2 regions of the Bacillus sp. VA15 genome follow, and region 1 is predicted to be linked to the other one. Evidence: predicted binding sites of a transcription regulator. Region 1 holds the regulator's gene; the other holds the start of a gene.
The links. Region 1 encodes NrdR, which represses ribonucleotide reductase genes. Its sites were predicted from a motif close to AACACNATATATNGTGTT; they were not measured.
Positions count from the first base shown of each region.

Region 1 (3,415 bases):
TTGTTGCAATCTTCATCTTCTGAACAATAGGAGCAATTCTTGCTTTGTCCGCTATATTCATAAAGCTTATTTAAGCTCTTTTCAATCATTTTTTGATCAATCATTTCTTCGTTTTCCTTCAAAAATGCCTGAACATCTTGATCCTTCATGACTTTTTCCTTCATTTGTTCAAGACGTTTTTGGAAATCCGGTCTGCCGGTTACGCCCTGCAGGGAACGGCCGATTGGTTCCATCTATTACTTCACCCCGCATCTCTGTCTTTAATAGGCAGAGTATTTTTTCAGTTTTTGCATCTCTTCCATCATCTTTTTCTTCTGTTCTTCCAAATCCTGAGGTTGCAGCTTCTGCTGTCCGGATTCTGAATCGGACGCTGTTTCCTTTTCTTTCATCCAGTCAGGAAGTTTTTCTTCGCGAATCACTTTTGAGTTTCGTTTTGATGGTTGATTTGCTTTCCCTTCAGCCCATTCAAGGTATTGGCGGTTTTCTTCTATCGCGAGCTTCATCGCTTCTCTGACCGTTTTTACCTTTTTGCGCGCCCAATGCGACGCGATTTTTTGGATATAGTTTTTCGACAGCTTCATATCGGTTTTCAGCATGACGTAATAAATTAACACATTTGTAACGCCTGGCTCGAGCTTCTGTTCAAACATAATTTCTTCTATGATTTTCAGATCAGCTTTTGACGGCTCAGTTCCGTCGGCAATGTCCTGCAGAAGCTTCTTCGGAGAAATCGCCTCAAGCAATGCGATCAGTTTCCCGTCCAGCGAATCCCCTTCCGCCGGTTTTTCGCCTTCACGCAGATGCACCGGCTGTGTTTTTTCCACTAAGTCAGGCAGCTGTCCGTTTCTTTCGATTTGATACCAGTCACTTGCCGCTTTTCTTAAAGCCTCCGTCGTAATGACGTCACGCTCATCAATCGCGCTCATCACGACATTTTGCATCTGCAAAGGATCTATGCCGTACAGATAAGAAAGCTTTTTGATTGTGTCCCGCACCTGCTGAGTCATTGCTTTTCTCGGAATCATCGTCTCAGAAAGTCCCGCTAAAAACAAATCAAAATCAAACACATCCTCCGTTATGGTGTAGGACGGTGCCTGTCCGACAGAAGTATACTCTGTGCCCTGCGCAAGTCTCACCGTGTCCTCCATATCAGATGTGAGCTTCCATTCACTCGGCTGTAGCGATTCAAACGCATGATTAAACGGCCGCGTAATGTCCTTCGCATCTTCTGAAATGGCCGGGTGCGTGAAAAATTGTTTTAATTGCTGATATTTTGTTTTTCCGACTCTATTGTACAGAAAAACATTCAGCATTCCGTCTTCAAAAAAATCATTTGGCCTGAGCGGCGGAAGGAGTTCATATATAAAGAGGCGCTCCTGCCGCTCGGATTCCTTCATATATACTTTTAGCAATCCGATGCCTTCGAGCTTCCCCTGTTCCTGATGGATCGTTTTTAAGTTAGACTGTGTCATCCCCATCAGCTGTCTATGTGTGGACTCTCCGCCCCACAGACGGTTTTGTTCAAGCTCTCCCCACAATGTCATATAAAGAGAGAATGCAACAGGGCCGATTAAGGGCTGATACAGTTGTGTAATAATTTGTCTGTCTATATCCTGCAGCATCGATCTGCTTTTGACCACATACGGATCTACAGGCAGTACATCTTTCCAATAGTCAGCCATACATTCTCAAACCTTCCGAATTTGTTTCTACCTTTCATTTTACACCGTTTCTCATATCTATCAAATGCCAATTTTGCACATGAGAAAAGAGCTAGAAGAATCCTCTTAGCTCTTTTAACGCTCTTTCTTTATTAAGTCTTTTAATTCGTCGATAAAGACATTTATATCTTTAAACTGCCGATAGACTGACGCGAACCGTACATATGCGACTTCATCAATCTTAGCCAGCCGGTCCATCACCATTTCTCCGACGAGCTCGCTTTTCACCTCAGAGCAGCCTTGATTGCGAAGTTCTTTTTCAATATCAAAGCACATGTCTTCAAGCGTTTTGAGTGAAACAGGTCTTTTTTCACATGCTTTTATGAGACCGCGCAGCATTTTTTCTCTGCTGAATTCCTCACGCACACCTTCTTTTTTCACGACGATGAGCGGGGTTTCCTCCACTTTCTCAAAGGTCGTAAACCGGTAGTGGCAGGATTCACACTCGCGTCTTCGGCGAATCGATTTTCCGTCATCCACAGGCCGTGAATCGAGGACTCTCGTTCCGTTATGCTGGCATGAAGGACATTTCAATAAAATCAGCTCCCAACTATTTCGTTCCCTGCAATGTATTTTCGGCAGCCTCCGCCTTTTAAAATAGATGTGAAAGCATCTGTCGGGAGAGCCGTTGTGTAAAGCTGTGTCTACAGCATCTGGTGGTTTGTGAAAATCTCTTTCTTATTTTACAAAAAAAATGAAAAAAGAAAAAGCTGGACCACCCTTGTTTCTTTATAAAAATAAAAGGAGCATAAGCTAAAAAGCGCATAATGGCTTTCTAGCTTCAGCTCCCTTTGTGTTCGTGTTTACTATAGTACTTTCGCTTGCGCCTGTTTAATTTGCACAGGCCCCATTCCTCTTGGTATTTCAATGTTTTCTCTTGTATCAGCATGTAATGCCTCTGCGATGTAATCAGCAGCGACATTAGGATCTAAGTCTCCACAAGTATAAACATCAATGCTCGCATATCCGTGCTCAGGAAAACTGTGAATTGTTAAGTGTGATTCAGAAATAATCACAACTCCGCTTACGCCTTGCGGTGCAAATTTGTGAAATGCAACCTCGCGCACCTCAGCACCTGATTTTAGAGCAGCATTTACAAACGTTTTTTCAATAAAATCCATGTCATTCAGCTTATCAAAATCGCATCCCCATAGCTCGGAGATAACGTGACGCCCCATTGTTTCCATAGTCATGGACCCCCCTTAACAAGAATTAAAAAGTGAAATTCCAACAACTGGGTCGGCCATTTACCACGGGGGAAAGTTAGTCCGGAGAGGTCCTAACCCTTTAAGTAATTCCGAAACAGTCTCAAGCAAGAAGTTCACGAAAAATAGTATACTGTGTTTAAGTCTAATTTGCAAGGTGCGTTTTTTCAGAAATATGCTGTTAGGGGTTTTTTCTTCAAAATGCGTCCATGACCTTATTTTATACAGCAGACGGATGTTTCATTCGTGCCGCTACATGGCGGATCAGATCAACGACTCTGCATGAGTAGCCCCATTCGTTGTCATACCATGCGAGCACCTTTACTTTTCTGTCTTCCATTACCATTGTCGTAAGCCCGTCAATGACCGCTGAATGCGGATTTGTATTATAGTCAGTCGAAACGAGCGGTTCATCTGAATAATCAAGAACGCCGTACATCGAAGTTTTGGCAGCCCGTTTAAATGCCTCGTTTACCTCTTCAGCCGTTA
Region 1 covers NZ_JBVQPQ010000001.1:157,198-160,612, reverse strand. Annotated here, with positions in the region: gene dnaI (primosomal protein DnaI) at 1-233, opposite strand, end outside; gene dnaB (replicative helicase loading/DNA remodeling protein DnaB) at 261-1,682, opposite strand; gene nrdR (transcriptional regulator NrdR) at 1,797-2,255, opposite strand; gene speD (adenosylmethionine decarboxylase) at 2,528-2,908, opposite strand; gene AC0DBE_RS00750 (glyceraldehyde-3-phosphate dehydrogenase) at 3,147-3,415, opposite strand, start outside.

Region 2 (3,415 bases), on a different contig from region 1:
AATTTTACATACGTCTGGAAAAACGATGTCTCAGCATTTGAAGGAACAAAAACGAGAACTTCTGTACAATGCAGTGTTAATCGGACTGACAATGGATAGAGACACGCTTTACGCAAGAATTAATCAGCGGGTCGATATGATGATGGAGGCAGGTCTTCTTCCAGAAGTGAAACGCCTCTACGACAGGAACGTGAGAGACTGTCAATCGATACAGGCGATAGGCTATAAGGAGCTATATGCATATTTTGACGGTTTTGTGACACTTTCTGATGCCGTCGATCAGCTAAAGCAGAACTCAAGGCGGTATGCGAAACGCCAGCTGACGTGGTTTCGCAACAAAATGCAGGTTACCTGGTTCGATATGACACCGCCCGTTGATATGGAGCTGAAAAAAAAGGAAATTTTCACACATATAGCAGGAAAACTCGAACTTTAATCGAAACTGTATGATATAGAGAATCAAGGAGGACGAAACATGAAACCGATTAATATTCAGGATCAGTTTTTGAATCAAATCCGGAAAGAAAATACGTATGTCACTGTTTTTTTGCTGAATGGCTTTCAGTTGCGTGGCCAGGTGAAAGGCTTTGATAACTTTACCGTATTACTGGAATCGGAAGGTAAGCAGCAGCTTATATATAAACATGCGATCTCAACGTTTGCGCCGCAAAAAAACGTCCAGCTTGAACTCGAATAGATCAAAAAATACCATGTCAAGGCATGGGGAGGCTGTCGGGGGAATCCCGGCAGCCATTTTTTAAAATTGATCCACTTCCGTTCCAAGCTTTTTTGTAAGCAGACCATGCCAAGGCACGGTCTTTTTTTATGAAATCAACATATGCAAGACTAACTTGAATATCATGTAAAAATCACAATCTGGGAGTGACGCGACCTTGTTTGAAAGTGAAGCAGAACTGAGACGAATCAGGATTGCGCTTGTGTGGATAGCTGTATTTTTGCTGTTCGGGGCGTGTGGGAACCAAGAAACCATCATTGAAACAGACAGCGGCAATTCAGACTATGAAACGCCTCAGCCAACCTCGTTCCCGCTTGAACATAATCATTTTGGCGTTGTGGAGGACGGCTATATCAAAATTTATGAGTATAATGAGTCCCGCAATGAGGTAAAGCTGAAGAAAGAATACGCGGATGATGAGCTTGAATAAAATTCACAAGCATCCGAATTTACAAAGCGGATGCTACCCGCTAAACTAAATACAGACACAGATCAAACAGAGGGTGAAAAAATGAAGCATAAAGTGATCGTGAATCATTGGGAAGAAATTTGCGAAGATGATTCTTGCTATGAATACGGAACAAGCATCATTGTGAACGGAAAAGAATTAGTCAGAGAAGCGTCAATTATCAGCGCTTTGAAGGCGGTTTTAGAAGAGATCGGTGCGGATGTTGAAATAGAAGAAACAGTAGAGAGCGAAAAATGCTGTGATAGCTTAAGAAAAAAAAATCTAGACTACTAAGCAGTTTTTTTTCATGTTATGATATACATCGGCTTAAAAACGACACCCCGAGTAGGACGAGAGATGATTCTCGTTCTGCTCTCTTTTTTGGGCCCTAATGAGTCTGCCCATTTGCCTGATTTGATCAAAATATGAATTTTTCATAAAAACAAATCTATATATTGTGTTTTTGATAGAGGGTAGTATACTATATATAGTGTTAGTGATGAGAGATTCATATTTTTTGATAGGTCGTGATAAAACGTGGTACAAATCATATTTGATTCGAAAACAGGGAATGTTCAGCGGTTTGTGAATAAAACAGGCTTTCAGCAGATACGCAAGGTGGACGAAATTGATCACTTGGACACTCCGTTTGTTTTGGTCACCTACACGACAAACTTCGGTCAGGTACCGGCATCAACACAATCATTTCTCGAAAAATACGCCCATCTTTTATTAGGAGTCGCTGCGAGCGGCAATAAAGTATGGGGCGATAACTTTGCAAAAAGCGCCGATACCATTTCAAGACAATATCAGGTGCCGATCTTGCACAAATTTGAACTCAGCGGCACATCTAAAGACGTTGAATTGTTTACTCAGGAGGTAGAAAGAGTTGTCACAAAATCAAGTGCCAAAATGGATCCAGTTAAATAACGAAATCATGATCCAAAAAGATGGAAAATTCCAGTTTGATAAGGATAAAGAGGCTGTACATAGCTATTTTGTAGACTATATCAATCAAAACACAGTTTACTTTCACGATTTAAAAGAGAAGCTGGATTATTTGATTGAAAACCAATACTACGAAGAGGAATTCTTAAGCCTTTATTCTTTTGAAGACATTAAAGAAGTGTTTAAGACAGCTTACGCTAAGAAGTTTCGTTTTCCTTCCTTCATGAGTGCGTTTAAATTCTATAATGACTATGCTTTGAAAACGAATGACAAAAAAAGAATCCTCGAGCGTTATGAGGACCGGATCTCAATTGTTGCGCTGTTCTTCGCAAACGGCGACACTGAGAAAGCAAAAGAATATGTGAACCTGATGATCAATCAGGAATACCAGCCGAGCACACCCACATTTTTGAACGCCGGCAGAAAACGCCGCGGAGAACTTGTGAGCTGCTTCCTGCTCGAAGTCAATGATTCATTAAACGATATTTCAAGAGCGATCGATATCTCTATGCAGCTTTCTAAACTGGGCGGCGGGGTTTCTCTTAACCTGTCCAAGCTTCGCGCGAAAGGTGAAGCCATTAAAGATGTTGAAAACGCCACAAAAGGCGTTGTAGGCGTCATGAAGCTTCTAGATAACGCGTTCCGTTATGCTGACCAAATGGGGCAAAGACAAGGATCTGGCGCGGCGTACTTAAACATTTTCCACCGCGATATCAATGATTTTCTCGATACGAAAAAGATTTCAGCGGATGAAGATGTGCGTGTCAAAACGCTATCTATCGGTGTTGTCATTCCGGATAAGTTCGTTGAGCTTGCACGTGAAGACAAAGCGGCTTACGTATTTTATCCGCACACGATTTATAAAGAGTACGGCCAGCACATGGATGAGATGGATATGAACGAAATGTACGACAAGTTTGTCGACAACCCTCGGGTGAAAAAGGAAAAGATCAACCCGCGGAAATTGCTTGAAAAACTGGCGATGCTTCGCTCTGAATCAGGCTATCCATACATCATGTTCCAAGATAACGTGAATAAAGTGCATGCAAATAACCATATTTCCAAGGTGAAATTTTCTAACCTTTGCTCTGAAGTGCTGCAGGCATCTCAGGTTTCTTCATACACAGACTATGATGTAGAAGATGAAATCGGTTTGGATATTTCCTGCAACCTGGGTTCGCTTAACATTCTCAACGTCATGGAGCACAAATCAATCGAAAAGACAGTTAAGCTTGCGACAGACTCTTTAACACACGTGTCTGAAACGACTGATATCCGCAATG
Region 2 covers NZ_JBVQPQ010000002.1:143,384-146,798, reverse strand. Annotated here, with positions in the region: gene miaA (tRNA (adenosine(37)-N6)-dimethylallyltransferase MiaA) at 1-436, shown strand, start outside; gene hfq (RNA chaperone Hfq) at 476-697, shown strand; gene AC0DBE_RS05950 (YmzC family protein) at 894-1,166, shown strand; gene AC0DBE_RS05945 (hypothetical protein) at 1,248-1,478, shown strand; gene nrdI (class Ib ribonucleoside-diphosphate reductase assembly flavoprotein NrdI) at 1,722-2,114, shown strand; gene nrdE (class 1b ribonucleoside-diphosphate reductase subunit alpha) at 2,074-3,415, shown strand, end outside.
Region 2: a site for NrdR is predicted at 1,662-1,679, ahead of nrdI (class Ib ribonucleoside-diphosphate reductase assembly flavoprotein NrdI). Genes of this name have one in related genera too.